One region of the Phyllobacterium sp. CCNWLW109 genome, then DNA from elsewhere that is predicted to be linked to it. Evidence: predicted binding sites of a transcription regulator. Region 1 holds the regulator's gene; each other region holds the start of a gene.
What was found. Region 1 encodes PhoB, which activates phosphate uptake and scavenging genes when phosphate is short. Its sites were predicted from a motif close to TGTCATNNANCTGTCAT; they were not measured.
Positions count from the first base shown of each region.

Region 2: V9K92_RS18565 (UDP-2,3-diacylglucosamine diphosphatase) is a predicted target of PhoB. The motif match lies at 1,358-1,374, and genes of this name have one in related genera.
Region 3: ugpB (sn-glycerol-3-phosphate ABC transporter substrate-binding protein UgpB) is a predicted target of PhoB. The motif match lies at 998-1,014, and genes of this name have one in related genera.

Region 1 is NZ_JBBCBK010000003.1:760,364-767,875, reverse strand. It holds gene V9K92_RS14295 (ABC transporter ATP-binding protein/permease) at 1-1,165, shown strand, start outside; gene phoB (phosphate regulon transcriptional regulator PhoB) at 1,319-2,005, opposite strand; gene phoU (phosphate signaling complex protein PhoU) at 2,022-2,750, opposite strand; gene pstB (phosphate ABC transporter ATP-binding protein PstB) at 2,774-3,589, opposite strand; gene pstA (phosphate ABC transporter permease PstA) at 3,604-5,343, opposite strand; gene pstC (phosphate ABC transporter permease subunit PstC) at 5,336-6,709, opposite strand; gene V9K92_RS14265 (PstS family phosphate ABC transporter substrate-binding protein) at 6,798-7,512, opposite strand, start outside.
Region 2 is NZ_JBBCBK010000004.1:633,876-641,387, reverse strand. It holds gene V9K92_RS18570 (glycosyltransferase family 4 protein) at 1-483, opposite strand, end outside; gene V9K92_RS18565 (UDP-2,3-diacylglucosamine diphosphatase) at 473-1,294, opposite strand; gene V9K92_RS18560 (phosphate acyltransferase) at 1,490-3,787, shown strand; gene V9K92_RS18555 (DUF2865 domain-containing protein) at 3,855-4,904, shown strand; gene gltX (glutamate--tRNA ligase) at 4,822-6,195, opposite strand; gene V9K92_RS18545 (ABC transporter ATP-binding protein) at 6,262-7,512, opposite strand, start outside.
Region 3 is NZ_JBBCBK010000004.1:343,376-350,887, forward strand. It holds gene ugpB (sn-glycerol-3-phosphate ABC transporter substrate-binding protein UgpB) at 1-927, opposite strand, end outside; gene pncA (bifunctional nicotinamidase/pyrazinamidase) at 1,074-1,673, opposite strand; gene nagA (N-acetylglucosamine-6-phosphate deacetylase) at 1,725-2,885, opposite strand; gene V9K92_RS17145 (SIS domain-containing protein) at 2,882-3,892, opposite strand; gene V9K92_RS17150 (GntR family transcriptional regulator) at 3,907-4,695, opposite strand; gene V9K92_RS17155 (BadF/BadG/BcrA/BcrD ATPase family protein) at 4,688-5,575, opposite strand; gene V9K92_RS17160 (N-acetylmuramic acid 6-phosphate etherase) at 5,774-6,685, shown strand; gene V9K92_RS17165 (ABC transporter substrate-binding protein) at 6,740-7,512, shown strand, end outside.

The DNA.
Region 1 (7,512 bases):
AAGTGAGCTGACCACATTGTTGCGCCGCAGCTTTCAGGTTGCCGCTGCCAATGGCGAGACTGTTCAAAAGTCGTTAAATGACAAGCTCTACAGAAGCGTCGACAATAATTGGGGGCGTTTCAATGTGTTCGATGCCTGCTATATGTCGTTCACCTCGATCTACAATTTCTTTTCCGCCCGTATTGTCGCCTATATACCCGGTCTTCTGCCCTATATGGGTAATACGATCAGCTTCAAGAACTATATTACCGGTTCCGAGCTTGTTGGTTCGATGATCAATGAATGCTCCTGGTTTATCCATGTCATGCCCGCAATTGCCAATTTGAAGGCAAATGCACGGCGCGTTACCGAATTGGCCCAAGCGGTCGAGCGTGTCAGCCAGCCCTCGGAATATTATCGGTCCACCGGTGTCAGTGAGTTCAAATTTGCAACACAGCATGAAGCCTTTGGCGTCTCGGTGCGGGGACTTGAATTGATGCACCGCGACAGCGAGGCCAAAGCTTTTCTCACGCTTGGAAATATGCGGTTGCGCAAGGGCCAATGGGCTTACATCAAGGGTGATTCCGGTAGTGGAAAAACCTGTTTGCTCAAAGCAATGAACGGGCTTTGGGGCTATGGCCGTGGTGAAATCTTTTACCCGAAAGATGCGGCAACAATGTATGCGGCGCAGGAGGTCAAACTTCCCGGCGTGTCGCTGAAACAGCTCGTATGCCTCCCAATGGATGAAAGCCGTTTTGGCGATTCCTCCGTTGCGGCCGCCCTGCACCGCGCCGGCATGGGCGACTTTATTGAAAACCTTGGTGAAGAATGCCGCGATGGCACGTCTTGGGACCAGCTCCTATCGGGTGGCCAGAAGCAGAAACTGGTGCTTGCGCGCATATTGCTGCACAAGCCTGCGGTTTTGTTTCTTGATGAAGCAACCGGCGCGCTGGACCCGGACTCCAAGATCGCCTTCCATCAGGCCATCAAGGATCATTGTGCCGGAACCACCGTTATCAGCGTGATGCATGAGATCGAAGCGCCACGCTCGGTTTCCGGCGAAAACTTCTATACGCATATTTTGGAGATCAATGGCGGCACAGCTATCCAACGGCCACTTCTGGAGACATTGGTCGAGCCAGATCCGCTACCAACAACAAACTTCCCGCTGATTGCCGCCGAATAGCCCTTTTCGGAACACGGCGCTTTTTGTCCGGTAGAAGCAGTTCTGTTTAAATGAGACTACCGGTCATTTGCGCAAGCCATCTCTAGCGCAAATTGGCTCATATAACGCCGATTCTGTTCCCGACCGAGACATAAAGAAAAACGCTCTTTAATCCTATCCGAAGGAATAGCCTGCACCGCGCACGGTCCGGATCGGATCAAGCGATCTGCCAATATTGATTGCCTTACGCAAACGGCCAACATGCACGTCAACCGTGCGGTCATCGACGTAAATATCCGCGCCCCATACATTGTCCAAGAGCTGTCCGCGCGAGAACACCCGGCCCGGAGACTGCATCAGGAATTCCAGCAGGCGAAATTCTGTCGGTCCGAGCTTGAGTTCACGCTCTTTGCGGAAAACCCTGTGCTGTTCGCGGTCAAGTTTCAGATCTCCAAAGCTCAACACATGCGACAAGAGACTTGGATTGACCCGGCGTAGCATGGACTTGATGCGTGCCAGCAATTCCGGTGTCGAGAACGGCTTGACCATGTAATCATCCGCACCGGTTGAAAGACCGCGAACACGCTCGCTTTCTTCACCGCGCGCGGTCAACATGATGATCGGCAGGATTTCTGTCTCGCGCCGAGCACGCAGGCGGCGGCAAAGTTCAATACCGGAAAGGCCTGGAAGCATCCAATCGAGGATCAGCAGATCCGGCACCTTTTCGCGCAAGGCGATTTCGGCTTCGTCACCACGGCTGATGGTTTCGACAATATAGCCTTCTGCCTCCAGATTATAACGCAGGAGAACACTGAGGGCATCTTCGTCTTCAACGACTGTGATTCTGGGAGCTATAGGCATGGTCTGCTTCCGGCAATTATGGCGTTACTGGCTCGTCAAGAATAACGGTATGCGACTGATCTTCCTTCGGGCGTTCCGCCGGAAGCTGTGTTCCCGTTACAATGTAATAGACCGTCTCGGCGATATTGGTGGCATGGTCACCGATGCGCTCAATATTCTTGGCGCAGAACAAAAGATGCGTGCAAGCGGATATATTGCGCGGATCTTCCATCATATAGGTCAGGAGTTCGCGGAACAGCGACGTGTAAAGCGCATCAATCTCATCATCGCGTTCACGGACGATATTGACCTGTGCCACCGAGCGTGTCGCATAAGCGTCGAGAACATCCTTAAGTTGTGTCAATGCCAGTTCTGCGATGGTCTGCAGGCCGCGATAGACAGAGAGCGTCTGGCGCGTATCGTTGACGGCTACGACACGCTTGGCAATGTTCTTGCCAAGATCGCCGATACGCTCAAGATCGGATGAAATGCGGATCGTGCCGATTACTTCGCGCAAGTCGATCGCCATTGGCTGGCGCTTGCCGATGATGGTGATCGCCTTTTCGTCAATCTCGCGCTGACCGGCGTCGAGGATAAGGTCGTCAGAGATCACGCGCTGGGCAAGCGCATTGTCCGAATTGACCATGGCCGACACAGCCTGTTCGACCATGCGCTCCGCATGTCCGCCCATCTCTGCAATCTTGTGCGTCAGAAACTTCAGTTCATCGTCATAAGAGCGGACGGTGTGTTGTGCTGTATCAGTCATTGTCTAACCCTCTTCCCGTGAGATCAACCGAAACGTCCGGTAATGTAGTCCTGCGTGCGCTTTTCGGTAGGGCTGGTAAACATCATTTCAGTGTCACCGACTTCAACAATATTTCCAAGATGGAACATTGCCGTGCGTTGCGACACGCGTGCCGCTTGCTGCATTGAGTGCGTGACGATGACGATCGTATAGTTCTGGCGCAATTCGTCGATCAGTTCTTCAACCTTTGCCGTCGCGATAGGATCAAGCGCCGAGCAAGGCTCGTCCATCAAAATCACTTCCGGGCTGACCGCAATGGCGCGCGCGATGCAAAGACGCTGCTGCTGTCCGCCGGAAAGACCGGTGCCAGATTCATGCAGACGGTCTTTCACTTCCGCAAACAGGCCTGCACGCTGCAGGCTTTTTTCCACGATTTCGTCGAGATGACTCTTGCTTTTGACAAGACCATGAATGCGCGGGCCATAGGCAACATTTTCGAAGATCGACTTCGGAAATGGATTTGGCTTCTGGAATACCATGCCGATACGGGCGCGCAACTGAACCACGTCGATCTTGGGATCATAGATATCGCGCTCATCAAGCGTGATATTGCCCGTGACCCTGCAGATCGAAATCGTATCATTCATGCGGTTCAGGCAACGCAGGAAAGTCGACTTGCCGCAACCGGATGGTCCGATAAGCGCGGTGACTTCCTTTTCCCTGATATCGAGACTGACTTCAAAGAGCGCCTGTTTGGCTCCATAAAATACGGAGACGTTTTCGCCCTTCATCTTTATCGCAGGCTGGTTCGAGGAGTTATGCAATTTCTTTTCCACATCAACTTCGGATAACATGTTCATGTCCTTGTACCTCATTACCAGCGACGTTCAAAACGTCGGCGCAGCATGATCGCCGCAGCATTCATCACGAATAGGAACACCAGCAACACCAGAATGGCTGCGGCGGTCTTTGCCTGGAAGGCGACTTCAGGAAGGTCGGACCACAGATAAATCTGCACCGGCAGCACCGTCGAAGCGTCGGTTATCCCACCAGGAATATCGACGATGAACGCGACCATGCCGATCATCAGCAGCGGAGCCGTTTCGCCCAGAGCATGCGCCATGCCGATAATCGTGCCGGTCATGATGCCGGGCATGGCCAGAGGCAGCACATGGTGGAAGATGGCCTGCTGATGCGATGCACCGACGCCCAGCGCCGCTTCCTTGATTGAAGGAGGTACGGAGCGAAGTGCAGCGCGCGATGCAATGATGATTGTCGGCATTACCAACAGTGCCAGCACCAGCCCGCCAACCAAAGGGGCGGAACGTGGAAGGTCAAAGAAATTCAGGAACATCGCCAGTCCGAGCAAGCCGAAGACAATTGATGGAACGGCTGCAAGATTGTTGATATTGATTTCAATGATCTCGGTCACGCGGTTTTTCGGCGCAAACTCTTCAAGATATATGGCAGCGCCGACCCCTAGTGGCAGGCAGAGCAGCAATGTTACGGCGAGCGTCCAGAGCGTTCCGGTCAATGCACCGCGAATACCTGCAAGTTCAGGCTCACGCGAGTCACCCGAGGTGAAGAAGCGGGTCGCAAAAGCACGTTCCACCAGGCCCTCGGACTTCATCTTTGTGAGCCAGATTGCAGCCTGATCCTGCACGCGGCGGTTTGATTCCGGCGTGACAAGCGTCAGCATGGACCAGCTGCCGGGAGCAGCAGCTTCGGCGCTTGCAGGTGTTATCAGCTTGACGCCATCAATACCCGAGGGGCTGATCTGGCTCGCCTTGATCGTCCCGCCATTAACGTTGACAAGCAGGCTTGGCAGCTTCTCATCCAACTCAATAGCGACATTAGCGTCGGTGATGCGGGCATTCAGCGTCTGCGCCTCTGCTTTGATCGCATCGATCTGGCTTTGCAACGAGCTTGCTGCATTTGCATCAAGGCCAGGGATCAGCTTTTCAAGACGTGCGGATTCTGTCGTCAACTTTTCCAGACGCTCAAACAGAAAACCCTGCATTTCCTGAAAAGCCTTGGCGAAATCATCACCCGATGAACGCAGCGAATAGGTCTCGCCGTTAAGGGTCTGGGAAAGCGTTCCCGTACCTTCCAGCACGATTTCCGATGTCTGATAACCCTTCAGGAACTGATCTGCATCATCTGAAAGCAGAACAGGGACGGTCACTTCCTGACCGATCAGCGAAGGATTACCCGAAATCATGCGGCGGAAATCGTCGGATGCACCTGAACTGAGCAGGCCATTCAACGCGCGACGTTCCGCACGGGTTGAAACATCAGGAAACTGAGCAGCCAATGCGTCACGAATGATCTTGTCGTAATTACCAGCAAGAAGCGTCACAGGATCGCGGGTATTTTGCGGGTCCAATGCCGCCTGATCTGCGGTAACCTTCAGATCCACCCGATATTCTGAAAACGCGGGCAAGCCCTTGAACAGAACATCGAGCAGAACAACCGACAGAAACAGTGCCGTCAGAATAATTGCCGCGATCCCGTAAAACTTGAAGCGCCGCTCTGCGCGGTAGCGCTTCTTGACCAATGCATCGCGTGGGTAGTCGGTAACGGGAATGCCGTTGGATATGGTGATGTCAGTCATATTGTTCCCGATATCTCTTGACGATCTGGAGCGCGATGAAGTTGAGGACAAGCGTGAAGAAGAAGAGCACGAAGCCGAGAGCGAAAGCCGAGAGCGTTTTGGCACTGTCGAATTCCTGATCTCCAACCAGAATGGTCTTGATCTGCACGGTAAAGGTCGTAACCGCTTCGAGCGGATTGAATGTGAGGTTGGCAGCAAGTCCGGCTGCCATGACCACGATCATCGTTTCGCCGACTGCACGGGAAATTGCCAGCATGAATGCCGACACGATGCCCGGCAAAGCCGCAGGAAGGATAACCTTCTTGATGGTTTCAGACTTTGTTGCGCCCATCGCATAGGAACCATCGCGCAGGCTTTGAGGCACGGCATTGATCACATCATCCGAAAGCGAAGACACGAAGGGGATAATCATCATGCCCATGACAAGCCCGGCAGCGAGTGCCGATTCCGACGAAACCGAGAGACCAAAGGTTTCGCCCCATCCGCGGATGAATGGCGCGACTGTCAAGGCAGCGAAGAAGCCGAGCACAACAGTAGGCACACCGGCCAGAATTTCGAGAATAGGCTTCACAATTGCACGCGTGCGCGGGCTGGCATATTCAGCCATGTAGATCGCTGCAAACAGGCCGAGCGGACCAGCAACTGCAATAGCGATCACAGTGATCAGCAGTGTGCCGACCACCAGCGGCACAATGCCAAATGCGCCGGATGAACCGACCTGATCAGCCCGGATCGCCGTTTGCGGCGACCATTGCAGACCAAACAAAAAGTCGATCGGCGATACTTTGGTGAAGAACTGGATGGTTTCGAAAACCACGGAAAAAACAATGCCGATTGTCGTCAGGACAGCAATGGCCGAACAGGCCAGCAAGACATATTTGATCAGTCGCTCGACGCTGTTTCGCGCGCGAAACTGCGGCCCGATCAGACGAAAACCCATCATTGCGGCGGCCAATGCAAGGGCAACGCCGCCAATCAGCAATAACCAGCCAGTAAGGCTGACAGCGCTTGAATAGGCCGATGCGGCATTGGCCAGTTCGGGCGAGGCAGTGCCTGCATAAGTACCGGCAAGAATTGAATGAATATCGCGAAACACCGCGCTGCGGCCAAGACCATCAGCAATAGTGGCCGGGTCAATACCCGCAAGTGCCTGCGCCTCGACATATCGATTGGCAAGCGGCGCTCCCAGAACATAGACCAGAAGCATGGACAGCGCGATCAAAGCCGCAAGAAACATGCCGTGATAGGACGGAAGCGAATGGAGAGACGAAGGCTCCGCTCCGGCAAGGGATGACGCCCTTTGGCGACCCACCAGAAACAGCGAGACTGTCAATAGCGCGAGTATCAGGAAATATGTTGCGGTCATAGGCCTACCGATCCAGGTCCAAGGCTTGGCTTCAATGTATTTGAATGGCAGCCGGTCAGATCACCGGCTGCCATTCTTGATATAAAGCTTATTTCAGCTTGTCGCCGTTGATGGTCTCCATGGCCAGAACAGCCTTGGCAGCTTCAGCATGGCGCTCTGCTGGCAGTGGCACGAGGCCCTTTTCGGAAAGGTAACCTTCTTCGCCGCTTGCAGTGTCCGACACGTATTCAGCAGCAAACTTGTCCAGACCCGGGATAACGCCGACATGGGCCTTTTTGATATAGACGTAAAGTTCACGAGAAGGCTTGTAAGTACCGTCGGAAATTGTTTCGAAGGTCGGAACAACACCGTCGATTGGCACACCGGCCAGCTTCGATGCATTTTCCTCAAGGAAGGAATAGCCGAATACGCCAAATGCCTTTGGATTTGCTTCAAGCTTCTGAACGATCACATTGTCGTTCTCGCCTGCTTCCACATAGGCGCCATCTTCGCGAAGTGACTTCCAGACAGCTTCAAATGCCTTGGCGTCCTTACCCTTCAATTCCTTCAGAGCAGGAATTTCAAGCGCACCGGCTTCCATGAAAAGCTCATGCATGGAATCGCGTGTGCCGGATGTTGGAGGCGGGCCAAGTACTTCGATCTTCTCGTTAGGCAACGAAGGATCGATTTCAGACCAATTCTTGTATGGGTTGGCAACGAGCTTGCCATCAGCACCCGGAACTTCCTTGGCAAGAGCGAGGAAGAAGTTCTTGCGCGAAAGCTTCAGAGGAATACCGGCCTTTGCCTGGGCAACGGTCAGACCA
Region 2 (7,512 bases), on a different contig from region 1:
CAGGGTTTCAAATCCTCGCACAATCAGCTCATCATGAATTGACTGCGTTGGTACAAGGCAGGATTCGGCAGCATTGTGGAAGCGCCGCAGCCAGCCATAGGACCATGACAGCGGGACCGGCAAGCGCTTGCGCAGATATTCAGGAAAACGGGTATGAAAGCTTGTGGTAAAACGCCAGTTATTCTTGATGCACGTGCGGCGCGCCATCATGCCCAGCGGACCTTCCGTCGCGATATGGACATAGGCCGGTTGTATGGCCTCAATCCGTGCCTTGACCGCCGATGGCAGTGTCAACGCAAGCCGGATTTCCGGATAGGTCGGGCAAGGCACAGAATGATAGTCGGCCGGGGAGATGATCGTCACCTCAAAGCCCCGCGCCTCCATCTGCTCGCGTACTTTCGTCAGGGTTCGCACGACACCATTGACCTGCGGATGCCAGGCATCCGAAACAATGACGAGCCGTTTAATCTCGTCACGCTGCATTCGCCGCCTTTGGTCGCTTATCGGCAATCTGGATCACTGGCGCGAAGCCTGCATGCTCGCTGATGAGATGTGTCCAGGATAGAAGTTCCATCCTTCCGTCAAAATGTTCCACGATAGCCGTACAGCTTTCCACCCAGTCGCCCGTGTTGATATATTCGATACCGTCTATCTGTTCGATGGTCGCATGGTGAATGTGTCCACAGATAACACCATCGGCACCGATACGCCGCGCCTCGTCGGAAACAACTGTCTGGAACGAACCAATGAAATTGACTGCTTTCTTGACGCGAAATTTTGCCCATGCGGAGAAGGACCAATAGCGCAGACCAAGACGGCGGCGCACCTTGTTCATCACGGTATTGATAGCAAGCGCTGCATCATAGGCCCAGTCACCCAGATATGCGATGTGGCGGGCATTGCGCACAACCACATCGAACTGGTCGCCGTGAATCACCAGAAACTTACGGCCATCAGCCGTTTCGTGCATCAGGCGGTCGGTGACTTCAATACCGCCGAAATGCGTGCCCTGGAAGTCACGCAGAAATTCATCATGATTGCCGGCGACATAATGAATTGTCGCACCTTTGCGGCTTTTGCGTAGCAGCTTTTGCACAATATCATTATGTTCCTGCGGCCAGTGCCATGACCGGCGAAGACGCCAACCATCGACAATATCACCGACGAGATAGATGGTTTCGGCATCATGGTGCTTCAAAAAGTCCAGCAAAAAGCTAGCCTTAGCGCCTTTTGAGCCAAGATGGATATCGGACAGAAACAGCGTGCGGAACTTTTTAGGCTCGGCCTCGACCATGATGCGGATCTCCGTATCGCGCTGACGCAAACGCGTCTTCTGCGCGACACAAACCCGATTCATGTCACAGTCTTATGACGGCAAGGAAAAATGCAGATTTGAACGATAAAGACTTGTATCAAATCTATGTTCATTTATGCCTCAAGATAGATATCCGACGACGACCCAGACCGATACTCCGGAAGGAAGCAATTCATGGCCCAGGACAATACGCCCGGCAATTCAGAACTTGATGAAAGCGCGCTGTTTTATCACCGCTTTCCCACGCCGGGTAAGCTGGAAATTCAGGCGACAAAGCCGCTTGGCAACCAGCGTGATCTTGCCCTTGCCTATTCTCCCGGCGTTGCCGCGCCCTGCCTTGCCATTCACGCCAACCCGTCTACCGCTGCCGATTACACAAGTCGCGCCAATCTGGTTGCCGTTATTTCAAACGGCACTGCCGTGCTTGGCCTTGGCAATATCGGACCGCTGGCCTCCAAACCAGTGATGGAGGGCAAGGCCGTCCTGTTCAAGAAATTTGCGAATATCGACGTATTCGACATTGAGATTGACGCGCAGGAAATCAACAAGATTGTTGACGTTGTTGCTGCCTTGGAACCCACTTTCGGCGGCATAAACCTCGAAGATATCAAAGCACCGGAATGTTTCGAAGTTGAAGAGCAGCTTCGTGAGAAGATGAATATTCCGGTATTTCATGACGATCAGCACGGCACGGCGATCATTGTTGCCGCTGCGATCATCAACGGCATGGAGCTTGCCGGCAAAGATCTTTCCAAGGTCAAAATCGTGGCTTCCGGTGCCGGTGCCGCAGCACTTGCCTGCCTCAATCTTCTCGTCAAGCTTGGTGCGGACCGCAAGAATATCTGGGTCTGCGATCTGGATGGTGTGGTCTATGAGGGCCGTAACACGCTGATGGACCGCTGGAAGTCTGTCTATGTGCAAAAGACCGATGCGCGCGTTCTTGCCGACGTTATCGGTGGTGCTGATGTGTTTCTTGGTCTGTCGGCAGCGGGCGTGTTGAAACCTGAACTTCTCAAGCAGATGGCACCCAATCCGTTGATTATGGCGCTTGCCAATCCAAATCCGGAAATCATGCCCGAAGTGGCCCGCGCAGCACGTGCTGATGCCATGATCTGCACGGGCCGTTCGGACTTCCCAAATCAGGTCAACAACGTTCTTTGCTTCCCCTATATTTTCCGTGGCGCGCTCGACTGCGGCGCAAGTGCGATCAACGAAGAAATGAAAATGGCGGCAGTTCAGGCCATCGCCGCCCTTGCCCGTGAAGAGCCATCGGATGTTGCAGCCCGCGCCTATTCTGGCGAAACACCGACATTCGGCCCCAACTACCTGATTCCTTCGCCGTTCGATCCGCGTCTTATTCTGCGCATTGCGCCAGCGGTGGCAAAGGCAGCGATGGAAACTGGCGTTGCTGAACGTCCCATTGAAGATTTCGACGCTTATCTCGACCGGCTAAACCGCTTCGTGTTCCGCTCCGGCCTTATCATGAAGCCAATCTTCACTGCGGCAAAAACCGCCGAGAAGAAGCGCGTCATCTATGCGGATGGTGAGGATGAGCGCGTATTGCGCGCAGCTCAGGTGGTGCTGGAAGAAGGTATCGCCATTCCAACACTTATCGGTCGTCCCCAGGTCATCGAAACGCGCCTTCAACGCTACGGCTTGAAAATCAAGATTGGACAGGATTTCGATATTATCGATCCGGAAGACGATCCCCGCTATCGCGACTATGTTGATCTGCTCGTTAGCCTGACAGGGCGACGCGGCACGACACCGGAGGTTGCTCGCACAATGGTTCGCGCCAGCGGCACCGTTATTGCAGCGCTTGCCATCGTGCGTGGCGAAGCCGATGCCATGATCTGTGGTCTTGAAGGTCGCTTTGAGCGGCACTTGCGCAATGTCGAGCTCATTATCGGCAAGTCAGAAGGCATCCGTAATTTCTCCGCCCTCAGCCTGCTCATCTCACAGCGCGGCGTGCTCTTCCTTACCGACACCTATGTGAGTATCGATCCGACTGCGGAAGAGATCGCGGAAAAAACCGTCCTTGCTGCGAACGAAATCCGACGCTTTGGCATTGAGCCTAAAGCTGCCTTGCTCTCACATTCGAACTTTGGCTCACGCGATTCTGAAAGCGCAGCAAAAATGCGCAACGCTTCAGAAATCCTGCGCGTAAAGGCTCCGGAACTTGAGCAGGACGGCGAAATGCACGGCGATAGCGCGCTTTCACAAATTCTGCGGGAGCGCGTACTGCCCCATTCCCGCTTGACGGACGAGGCAAATCTCTTGGTTTTCCCCAATCTTGATGCAGCCAATATCACGCTCAATGTCGTCAAGTCGGTAACAGATGCCCTGCATGTCGGCCCGATCCTGCTGGGTGCTGCCAAGCCCGCGCATATTCTGACGCCTTCAGTGACATCGCGCGGTATTGTCAACATGACGGCGCTGGCAGTTGTGGAAGCTTCACAGCGGATTGAGTAAAACTTTCGTCTTATTGCTGCCGCATCAACATGGATGGTTTCGCCTATACTCCAAGAAGAGACCATCCATGCTCCGGACATCTTTTATCATCGTTGCCGCATTTGGCGCTGTACTGGCTGCGACTGGTTTCTCCCATGCGCAAAGCGATACATGCGTGCGCATGCAAGAGCGTCTCGACAGGCTGAACAGTGATCCAACGCTGGATGATTACGAGTTCAATCTGCGCCGGGATCGTATCGAGGCAGCGCTGGATGCCAATAATTGCCCTGTAAACAATTATCAGTATCGCGATCTGCCGCGGCTGGATGAGGAAGAGCCGGGATCCTACGAGATTTATGGAGGCCGCGAACCGCAACCTGTAGGGCCTGGATCAATCCCGGTCCCCATCGAAGGCGGTCAATACCAGACTATGTGCGTTCGCACGTGTGACGGTTATTATTTTCCGCTGACCTATGAAACCGGAGCGGAGAATTTTGCGCGCGATCAGGCGCAATGCCAGGCACAATGCCCCGGCGCGCAATTGTTCTTCAAGCCAACAGGCGAAGAGCGGCCGGAAGCCATGATTTCTCTGAGTGGTCAGGCTTACCGGGATATGCCGAATGCTTTTAAATTTCGCAAGGCTGGTGCTAATGCCACGCCGCAATGCACATGCCAGAAAACAGCCGGCAATTTTTCGACCATGGGCAATCCGCGTGAACTGGCGAAACAACCGCCAAAACCAGCTTCGCCGCCAGTCGCGCGGCCCGCACCACAAACTCCGCCGATTGCGCCAGCGCATCCGCAACAGCCAACAGTGACAAAGCAGGAGCCGCTTCCCGCTGCGACACCGCCCGCAAATCCGGCATTGACGGAACCTGTAAAGCCCAATGAACAACCGCCGGTTCAGACCAAGATTGAACCTTCGACCCTTCCAACAAAGCCAGTTGAAAAGCCATCATCCATCATTGAATTGGGCAAGCCCGCAGCGGCGCCCAACGAAGCGCCCCTGCCCAAACCGTTGAGCGTGGACAAGCCAATCGATCCAAACCGCAAGGTCAGGGTCGTCGGGCCAACGTTCCTTCCCGACCAAGGAGGGGCAAAAGATCCGCAAGCTCAGGACCGGAAGATCGCCCCGTAAGCGCAATACGCAAAGGCATGAACAAGCCTTTGCCTTTACGCCCGCTCTGTACCTTCACAGCATCGGTCCATGATTTCCAAGTCTCATGGTTCCAAGGCTCGGATGGCAGAACATCGAAGGCAGCGCGTGCAAATTCACGATCCTCGTCGGCAAGAGGTTCGTCGCTCGAAGGGCCATTTTTGACAATTGCCCACCACTGCGCGGCATCGGATACGAAGGTAAGATTGCTGCGCACAGCCAGCCAGAACGCCTCTGCATTATCACCTTGAATACCAAGCGCAGCAAGCCTGTCTTTGGCATCGCTAAAGGGCATGGCGTGGATCAGCGCCCGGTTTAGCGCATCGAGGTCGGCAGGATCAAACTTGGAAGATGATTTCGAGGTGGAAGCCGGATCAAATATCGCCGCCAACGCATTCATATCGGGCATGGCGACAACATTTTCCGAAGTGCCCGTGAGCACGGCAAGGCTCGCAACCGCCATGGGTTCATAGCCGGCGCGGCGCAGACTGCCCACCGACAAAGCGCCAGTACGCTTAGACAAGCCCTCGCCCGTAGCAGTCGTCAGCAGATTGTGATGGCCGAGCTGCGGTGACTTTGCGCCCATCGCCTCAAAAATGGAAATCTGCACACCGCTATTGGTAACATGATCATCGCCCCGAATAATATGCGTGATGTTCATGTCGATATCGTCGACAACAGAGGTGAATGTATAAAGATAGGTACCATCTTCACGGATCAGCACAGGATCTGACAGAGATGCCAGATCGACAGTTTCCGGTCCGCGCACCAGATCGTCCCAATGCACTTCTGTACGTACCGGGGCGAAAGGGTCGTCCTTGAAATTCGGAAGAAGGAAACGCCAATGCGGGCGCTTTCCTTCCGCCTCAAGCTTGGCTTTGTCTTCGTCCGACAGCTTCAGCGCGTCGCGGCCATAGACTGGCGGCAGACGTCGCGCGAGCCGCAGCTTGCGTTTCAAATCAAGTTCTTCGGCAGTTTCATAGCAGGGATACAGAAGACCAGCGGCCTTCAATCTTTCGGCTGCTGCCGCGTATTCAGCAAACCGCTTCGACTGATATTCGACGCGAAAAGGTTTGATACCCAGCCATTCGACATCTTCGGCAATGGCTTCGACATATTCGGTCTTGGAGCGCTCGACGTCCGTATCGTCGAAACGCAGGACCATTTGTCCGCCATTTTTCAGCGCAAACAGCCAGTTGAACAAGGCAGTGCGTGTATTGCCAATATGGATATAGCCCGTAGGCGATGGTGCAAAACGTACGATTGGGGTCATGATCGGGGCATATCGGATGCGGCGATGAATGGCAATATGGGCCGCGTTTTCACGCGGCCCATATTGTTAGCTGTCCTGAAGCATGAGGCCCTTGGTCAGTTCCATCGCCTGCAATTCGAACAGACCGCGATAGATACCGCCCTTGAGCCCGATCAGCGCTTCATGGTTACCCTCTTCTGCGATGCGGCCATGGTCGAAAACCAGAAGCCGGTCGAGAGAGCGCACGGTCGACAGACGGTGAGCGATCACCAATGTCGTCCGGCCAAGCATCAGCCGTTCCATTGCCTGCTGGATCAGCATCTCCGATTCTGAATCGAGACTGGAGGTAGCCTCGTCCAGAATAAGAACCGGTGCATCCGCGAGGAAAGCACGGGCAATGGCAACACGCTGGCGCTCACCACCTGAAAGCTTCACACCGCGCTCGCCAACGAGCGTGCTGTAGCCTTTCGGCAGATTGGTGATGAACTCATGCGCACTTGCCTGTCGCGCAGCTTCCTCCACCTCGGCCTGCGTTGCTCCCGGCCTTGCATAGGCAATGTTTTCCGCCAGCGTCCGGTGAAACAGGATCGGCTCCTGCTGCACGATGGCAATTTGCTGGCGTAAAGATGCCTGTCTGACATCGGCAATGTCCTGACCGTCAATGCGGATCTGACCGGACTGCACATCATGCAGACGCTGGATCAGCTTGACGAATGTGGATTTGCCCGAGCCCGAATGCCCGACCAGACCAACCCGCTCGCCCGTCCGGATCGTTACCGAAAACCGGTCATAGAGCGGCAGTCTGTGCGCGCCATAATGGAACGTCACATTGTCGAACTCGATCTTGCCATTGGTGATCTGTATCGGCTTTGCGCCGGGTCGATCATCAATGCCGAGTGGTTGACTCTGAATATCAACCAGCTCTTCCATGTCATTGACAGAACGCTGCAAATTGCGAATGTCCATGCCAACTTCGCGCAAATAGCCCTGTAAGATGAAGAACGAGGTGAGCACAAAGGTAATGTCACCCGCACTTGCATGGCCTTTGGACCACAGAAGCAAGGCGGAGCCAATCATTGAAGCTCTCAATACAAGAAGCATCGAGCCCTGTGTTGTGCCGTTGATCGTTCCGCGCCGCCACGTACGCGCCGTACGGTCACGCCACTTCGCCACGACCTTGGCAAGACGTGCATCTTCGCGCGCCTCAGCACCAAAGCCTTTGACAACCATATTGCAGCTAACCGCATCGGCCAATGCACCGCCAAGCTTTGTGTCCCAACGATTGGCAAGACTTGCCATTGGAGCAACAAAGCCAAGTGACATCAGCACTGTAACAAC
Region 3 (7,512 bases), on a different contig from region 1:
CGCGCCGCCCGGTATGGTGTTTTGTGGTGCGTTTTTGGATTCCGGTTCATAAGGGAGCTGACCGGTACCATAATTCATGCCGGACTTGATGATGTCGCCAAGACCGCCCGACGAATCATTGTAAATGCCGCATTCACCAGATGTGAATAGCTGCTTGGCTTCAGATGTGCGTCCGCCATAACGGAACGTGCCATCTTTCGCCAGATCAGCAAGTTCCTGGAAATGCTTGACGAAAAGAGGCGAGTTGATCTTCAGCTCAACATCGACGCCGCCGATGCCATTTTCATTGCTGCCCCAGGAAATATCATTCCATGCAGCATAATTTTCTGTATGAATCCAAGTCATCCAAGCTGTTGTGTAACCACAATTAGCGGCGCCGCTTGTCTTGATTTTCTTCGCAGCTTCCCAAACCTCTGGCCAAGTTTTTGGAGGAGTATTCTCATCCAAACCAGCCTTTTTGAATATATCTTTGTTGTAATAGAGGATTGGCGAAGAGCTGTTATAGGGGAATGACAGCATAGTGCCGTCCGGCTTTGAATAATAAGCCACGATGCCCGGCAGATAGAGGCTCTTGTCAAACTTGGTTTCGCCCATCGAAAGGATGTCGGCAACTGGTTTGATCGCGCCTTCCGCTCCCATCATAACGCCTGTACCGGCATCAAAAACCTGAAGGATATCTGGAGCTTGTTTTGCACGGAAGGCGGCAATGCCAGCATTGAGCGCTTCCGGATAGGTACCTTTGAACACAGGCACAACTTTGTATTCGCTTTGGCTTTCGTTGAACTCTTTTGTCAAAGCCTGCACGACTTCGCCGTTGGCGCCAGGCATTGCATGCCACCAGCTGATTTCGGTAACAGCAAATGATGCAGATGATGAGGCCAACAAAATGCCGAAGGCCACGGTGAGTTTGGTGCCGTGATTAGTCATTATAATCTCCCATAGTGAGGCGTCGTCTTTAGCGCGCTTGGGCTAAGTATCCTCATTATGTGACAGAGAAACAACAGTTATTTGACTTTGGGCAAATGATGCAGGTCAGCCTGTGGAAAAAATGCGCAGCTGTTCACTTTTTTGCTCTAGATCAGCGTGACACCGGCTTTGCGCATTGTGATGGTCATTGCTGCGAGCGAACCACCAAGATCGATTGCCCGGCAAGCGTCAAGTAAGACTTCTGCGGAAAATCCCTGGGCGGCGGCATCAAGGGCGGAGTAAGCCACACAATAATCTGTAGCGAGACCCACAAGCGTCACATGAGTGATTCCACGCTCTCGCAGATAACCAGCAAGGCCAGTTGGCGTCACATGGTCGTTCTCATAAAATGCCGAATAGCTGTCAATGTGCGGGCGAAAGCCTTTTCGAATGACAAGCTCGGCTTTTGTCCATTCAAGATCAGGATGAAAATCGGCGCCATTTGTGCCCTGTATGCAATGATCCGGCCAAAGAGTCTGCTCGCCGTAGGGCATGGCAATGGTTTCAAAGGGCGCTTTTCCTGGATGGCTTGATGCGAAGCTCGAATGAGCTGGTGTGTGCCAGTCCTGCGTCAGGATAACTCTGTCGAAGCGGAGTATCAGCTTGTTGATGATCGGAACAATTTCGTTGCCACCAGACACGGCTAGGGCACCGCCTTCGCAAAAATCGTTCTGAACATCGATGACGATCAATGCGTCCTTGGCCATGATGCACTCCTGTAGAATGGCGTGGAGTCTATGGTCAATTAGAGCCGGACGTCAACGCGCATAGTGAAGGTCACCGCCAATCCAGACGTGATCAACGTCAAGATTCTCAGTTAAATGGACAATATTTGCCTCATAGCCCGGCAATAAGCGGCCATGGGTGTGATCAATGCGAATACTCTGGGCAGGATAAAGCGAGGCCATGCGCAATGATTCATCAAGCGTAAGCCCCAATTGCTGGTGCACGAAGCGTACGGCCGAGATCATATCAAGATCGGCACCAGCAAGTGTGCCGTCTTCAAGCGTCAGGCGGCCACCGGCGCGCGTTATGGTTCTGCCGTTAAGGGTGAATGACGTGATGTCCGTGCCTATTGTAGACATTGCGTCAGTCACCAGAAATATCTTTGCTGGGCCTTGTTTGGCTCGCAGCGCAATCGACATGGACGCTTTGTCGACATGAAAACCATCGGCAATCAGTCCGGCTGACAATTCTCCCGATTGCAAAGTCGCACCCACAACGCCAGGGCTGCGATGACCAAGCTGGCTCATTGCATTAAAAAGGTGTGTGACCATTGATGCGCCAGCCGCTTGCGCAGCCAAGGCTGTTTCATATGATGCCCCGCTGTGACCAAGGCTAACAATGACGCCTGCGTCGACCATTGCCTTGATTTTTTCCGGCGATACCGTTTCGGGGGCGACGGTGGTGAGAAGTACCGGAATCTCCTGAACTGCTTCGATGATTGCAATCAAATCAGCGTCGTCCATAGGCCGGATCAGCTTGGGATCGTGCGTGCCTTTGTGGCTAACAGACAGATGAGGGCCTTCGAGGTGGAGACCAATAAACCCAGCGACTTTGTCCTGTGCCGCTGCTTTACTCGCCGCAATAGCCGCTGCCGTTGTTTCCGGCGTATCTGTAATCAGCGTTGGCAGCAGAGCCGTTGTGCCAAAAGCAAAATGTGCATCGCAGATGGTCCGGATAGCGTCGATACTCGGCCCGTCATTGAGCAATACCCCGCCACCGCCATTCACCTGAACGTCGATGAACCCGGGTACAAGTTTTCCCCCGTTCATCTCAACCCGGCGAATATCCGCAGTTAGAGCGCTTGTAGCTTCGATGCTTTTAACTGTGCCGTGTTCCACAACCAGTGCGGCGTTTTCGTGCCAGTTTTCTCCATCGAAAATGACGGCACCGGTAATGGCGTAGACGGTACTCATATGGTCTCCGTCACTTTTCGCAAGTGCGGCGGTTCATCGGGATTAAAGCCACGGCTACGGGCAAACCCTTCTACAAATGCGTAGAATGAAACGAGCAGCGCCAGCGGATCGGTGAGTGGATGCGACGTAGCGACAAAGGGCAGGGCCGTTGCCTTTGACGGCTTGTTTGATGTCAGGAAGACAGCAGCACCCTGATCGGCAAGACGATCGGCGGCATCGACGAGCGATGCTTCTGCGGCGTCCCTTGCGGCAAGCACCAAAACTGGAAAGCCTTTGCCGACAATTGCCTTTGGCCCATGCATCACTTCTGCGGCGCTGTATGATTCCGCGTGAACACCGCTGGTTTCCTTGAATTTCAAGGCAATCTCATTGGAAATGGCCAGAGAAGGTCCGCGCCCAAGAATAAAAAGCGAGTTTTCGTTTTCCAACGCCGCTGCGAATGGCGGCCAGTCGCACATCACGGCCTTCGCCATTGCTGAGGGAAGGTCATCGATGGCGGCAAGCAGCTTTTGATCGTTGGTCCAATGCCCGATCAAAGCAAGGCCTGCAACTGCGGAACTCACGAAGGATTTTGTCGCCGCAACACTACGCTCTGGACCGGCAAGTATATCGATTGGCAGATCGCTTGCATTGGCAAGATCGGAATTAATTACATTTGTAATTGCGATGGTAAGTGCGCCGCTTTCGCGTGCTGCCTTTGTCATGCTGACAATATCGGGGCTCTTGCCGGATTGCGAGATGGACAAAGTGGCCGCGCTACCCAGTTTCAAGGTTATGCCGTAAATGGAAGCGACCGATGGCCCAAGTGATGCAACTGGAATACCTGCCGTTAACTCGCTGGAATATTTCAGGAATGCCGTGACATGGTCTGACGACCCCCGTGCTATGGATGCCAGAAATGGTGGATTTTTTTCGCGCAGCTTTGCACCAGCTGCGGCAAGCGTGGCGCGGGAGCTATCCAGAAAACGAGTTGTCACGTCGGGAATCGACAATATCTCTTCCCGCATCAATGTTGCCTTGTTCAAAGTACTGCTCCTGATATTTCCGAACTGTCGCCGAGTTTCAGCTCAGCAACAAACTCATAGGCGTCTGCGCGATAAATGGACCGGGTGAACTCAATCACTTTTCCCGAATCAAGATAGGAGATTCGCTCAATATTCAAACTGGCCGAACCGACAGGAACCTCAAGCAATTTTGCATCGTTCTCTTTAAGTATTGCCGCCGAGATACGCTGTATCGCGCGAACGGGACGATTGCCGCTGGCGGCCAGCACTGCATAAAGCGACAGAGTAACCAGTTCCGGATTGGGCAAAACATGCACGGACAAAGCGGCTCTCTCGATTGCCATAGGCGTATCATTGGCAACACGCAGGCGGCTGATCCGGGATACTCTTTCGCCAGAAGTCAGACCCAGCGTCACCATTTCCTCAGGCGAGGGGACATAGATGCCACGATCAAGCCATGTCGAGCGAACAACCATGCCGCGCCGCGCCATGTCTTCCGTAAATGATGTCAGATGTGTCAGCGATTGCTCCACCCGAGCAGAGCGAGGCGCGACGAATGTGCCGGAGCCGTGACGCTGTATGAGTAAACCATCACTCACCAAACCCTGAACCGCTTTGCGAACAGTTACGCGAGAAATATCGGCAATTGCGGCAAGCTCGCGTTCCGGCGGCAATGCGTCTCCGGGTTTCAGTAGACCATCAAGCACGGCATTTTCAATTAGCCGCTGCAATTTTACATAAAGAGGGCCACCGGCAATCGATCCGTCATTGAGGGTCGGAAGAATATTAATCAGGCCGTCAGACATGAATATACTCCGCCGATTTTGAAGCGAAATTCAAAACTGCGAGTTGCACCGCTCCGGCAAGAGCGTCGTTCAGCGGTTTTTGCAGCTTCTCTTGATAGCGCGCTGACAGGCGCTTTTCATAGAGCGGACCAAGGCCGCCCAGAAGGGAAAGGCGTGTCTGTCGTGCTGACATGATAGTGTCGAGGCCCTGCTCAATCTGGTCTATGGCGGTTTGTAGGATAGCAAGAGCAACCGCATCTTCGACGGCAGCATAGTCGAATATCATCGGCACGAGCGTTCCGAAGTCGCTCGGAGTTGCCGCATGCGCAAATCGTACAATGTTATGCGGGTTGTTTTCATAACGCTGCATGACGGCTTGTGTAAGTTCGGATGCAGGGCGGAAACGATCATATGCCAAAAGCGTTTCCTCGAGCAGATGTCGACCTAAACGTGCGCCGCCGCCGAGATCGCCGACCTTGAATCCCCAACCGCCCGCGAACTGGACCTTATCTCCTTCGCGCGCAATAAAGAGCGAGCCCGTTCCCAGAATGACGACTGTACCGTCATTATTGCCTATTGCGCCCTGAAGCGCGATCAAGCCATCTGATAAAACCAATGCATCCTTGAACGGGAGTGAGGCTTTCAAGTTTGCAGCGTTGTCGCCAACATTCGCGCCGGCGAGCCCCAACACTGCGGACAGAGAACCTACGTGTGATTTATCGATGCCTGCGCTGGCAAATGCAGCATCAGTGGCGTCCATTATATTGCCGCGCGCCATATCCATATCGGTCATGACATTGGCGGAGCCGCTCTTGCCTATACCAAGGATGCGGCCGTTCAGATCGGCCAATGCCGCTCTGCAACCTGTTCCACCGCCATCGATTCCTAGGAGATAAGTCACGACAAATAGCCCTCCATAAATAGAATACCAATAAAGTACCAATAGCCAAGCGTTAATTTACGTATTTTCAAATTTTTCTATAATGCATTGTTATATATGCATAAAATTACACCGATGCAAATGACTGTAGGATTTTTTTAAGATTTACTGGACAAGTGGTATTTTTTTGGCATTAATTATAAAAACGAGGAGAGCAGAGTGGAACCTAGCCGCACCGAGCAACGCAATGATAGAGCGACCGGTCTTGACGAGAAGTCGCCGGACGTTGTTGTACGTTTGCTGCTTGATGCGCAAATCGCTGCTGCAGAAGTCGTCGCCAATGCGTTGGAACCAATTGCGGAGGCGGCACAGATCGCTGCTGAAACCATTTCGGGTGGCGGCAGGTTGGTATATGCAGCTGCAGGAAGTTCAGGTCTCATGGCTCTGGCCGATGCGCTGGAAATTCCTGGCACCTATGGTATCGCCCCGGACAGGATTGTCATTCTGATCGCTGGAGGTATTGCCAGCCTTAATCGTCTTGCCGGAACCTATGAGGATGACGTTAGTCAAGCTGCCAAAGACATCGCCGAGGCAGACTTGAGGGCAGGCGATTGTCTGATAGCGGTGTCGGCAAGCGGTACAACGCCTTATGCTCTGGCAGCAATTGACGAAGCCAGGAAGCGCGGGCTTAAAATCATTTCGATTGCCAATAATCGTAACGCACCGATCTTTGACGGTGCTGATGTTGCCATTGCATTGGAAACTCCGGCGGAAATGGTCGCGGGTTCGACCAGGATGGGTGCCGGTACGGCGCAGAAAATCGCCCTTAATTTGTTATCTACCCTGATGGCGATCCATCTTGGGCATGTGCATGACGGCTACATGGTCAATCTGGTTGCGGACAACATTAAATTGCGCGAGAGGGCGGTTCGGATTGTCTCGGCAATAAGCGTTTGCGATCCGGGTGAAGCTGCAAAATGGCTTGATGCAAGCGGCGGCTCAGTAAAAGAGGCGGTACTACTCGCTGCCGGCGCAAAAGATGCGAACAAAGCAACAAGAATTCTCGAAAGCAATCAACAGAGGCTTCGCCCGGCGCTTTCGGAACTGAAAGAGATCCTTGGGTCCCGCTAGGGGCCCGGGTTCTCATTAACGGCACTACTCATGAGGGTGCAACAGGAGACTAAAATGGGAAGCAAGACACTAAAATCACTGCTAATGGCGACAAGCATCCTGGCAACAGCCGGTTTTGCTCATGCCGCTGATACCGAGCTTACAATTGAAAGCTGGCGTACGGATGATCTTGCCATCTGGCAGGAAAAGCTGATCCCAGCGTTCGAAGCAAAGAATCCCGGCATCAAGGTTAAATTCGCGCCAACACCGCCCACCGAATATGATGCCGCCCTTGGTGCGCGTTTTGATGCAGGCAGCGCTGGCGATATCATCACTTGCCGTCCGTTTGACAAGTCGCTTGAACAGTTCAAACGCGGCAATCTCGCCAGCCTCACTGATCTCCCCGGCATGAAAAATTTCTCCGACGTTGCCAAGGCTGCGTGGACGACTGATGATGGCAAGGACGCATTCTGCGTACCGATGGCCTCGGTTATTCATGGGTTCATCTACAACAAGGATGCCTTTGATAAGCTTGGCATTGCTATTCCGACGACCGAAGCTGAATTCTTTGCAGCGCTAGACAAGATCAAGGCCGATGGCACCTATATTCCAATGGCAATGGGTACGAAAGACCTTTGGGAAGCCGCAACCATGGGCTACCAGAATATCGGCCCGACATATTGGAAGGGTGAAGAAGGCCGCGCCAAGCTGATTAAGGGCGAGGAAAAGCTGACGGACGCCCCTTGGGTCGAGCCTTACAAGGTTTTGCTGAAGTGGAAAGATTATCTGGGCGATGGTTTTGAAGCTCAGACCTATCCGGACAGCCAGAATCTGTTCACCTTGGGTCG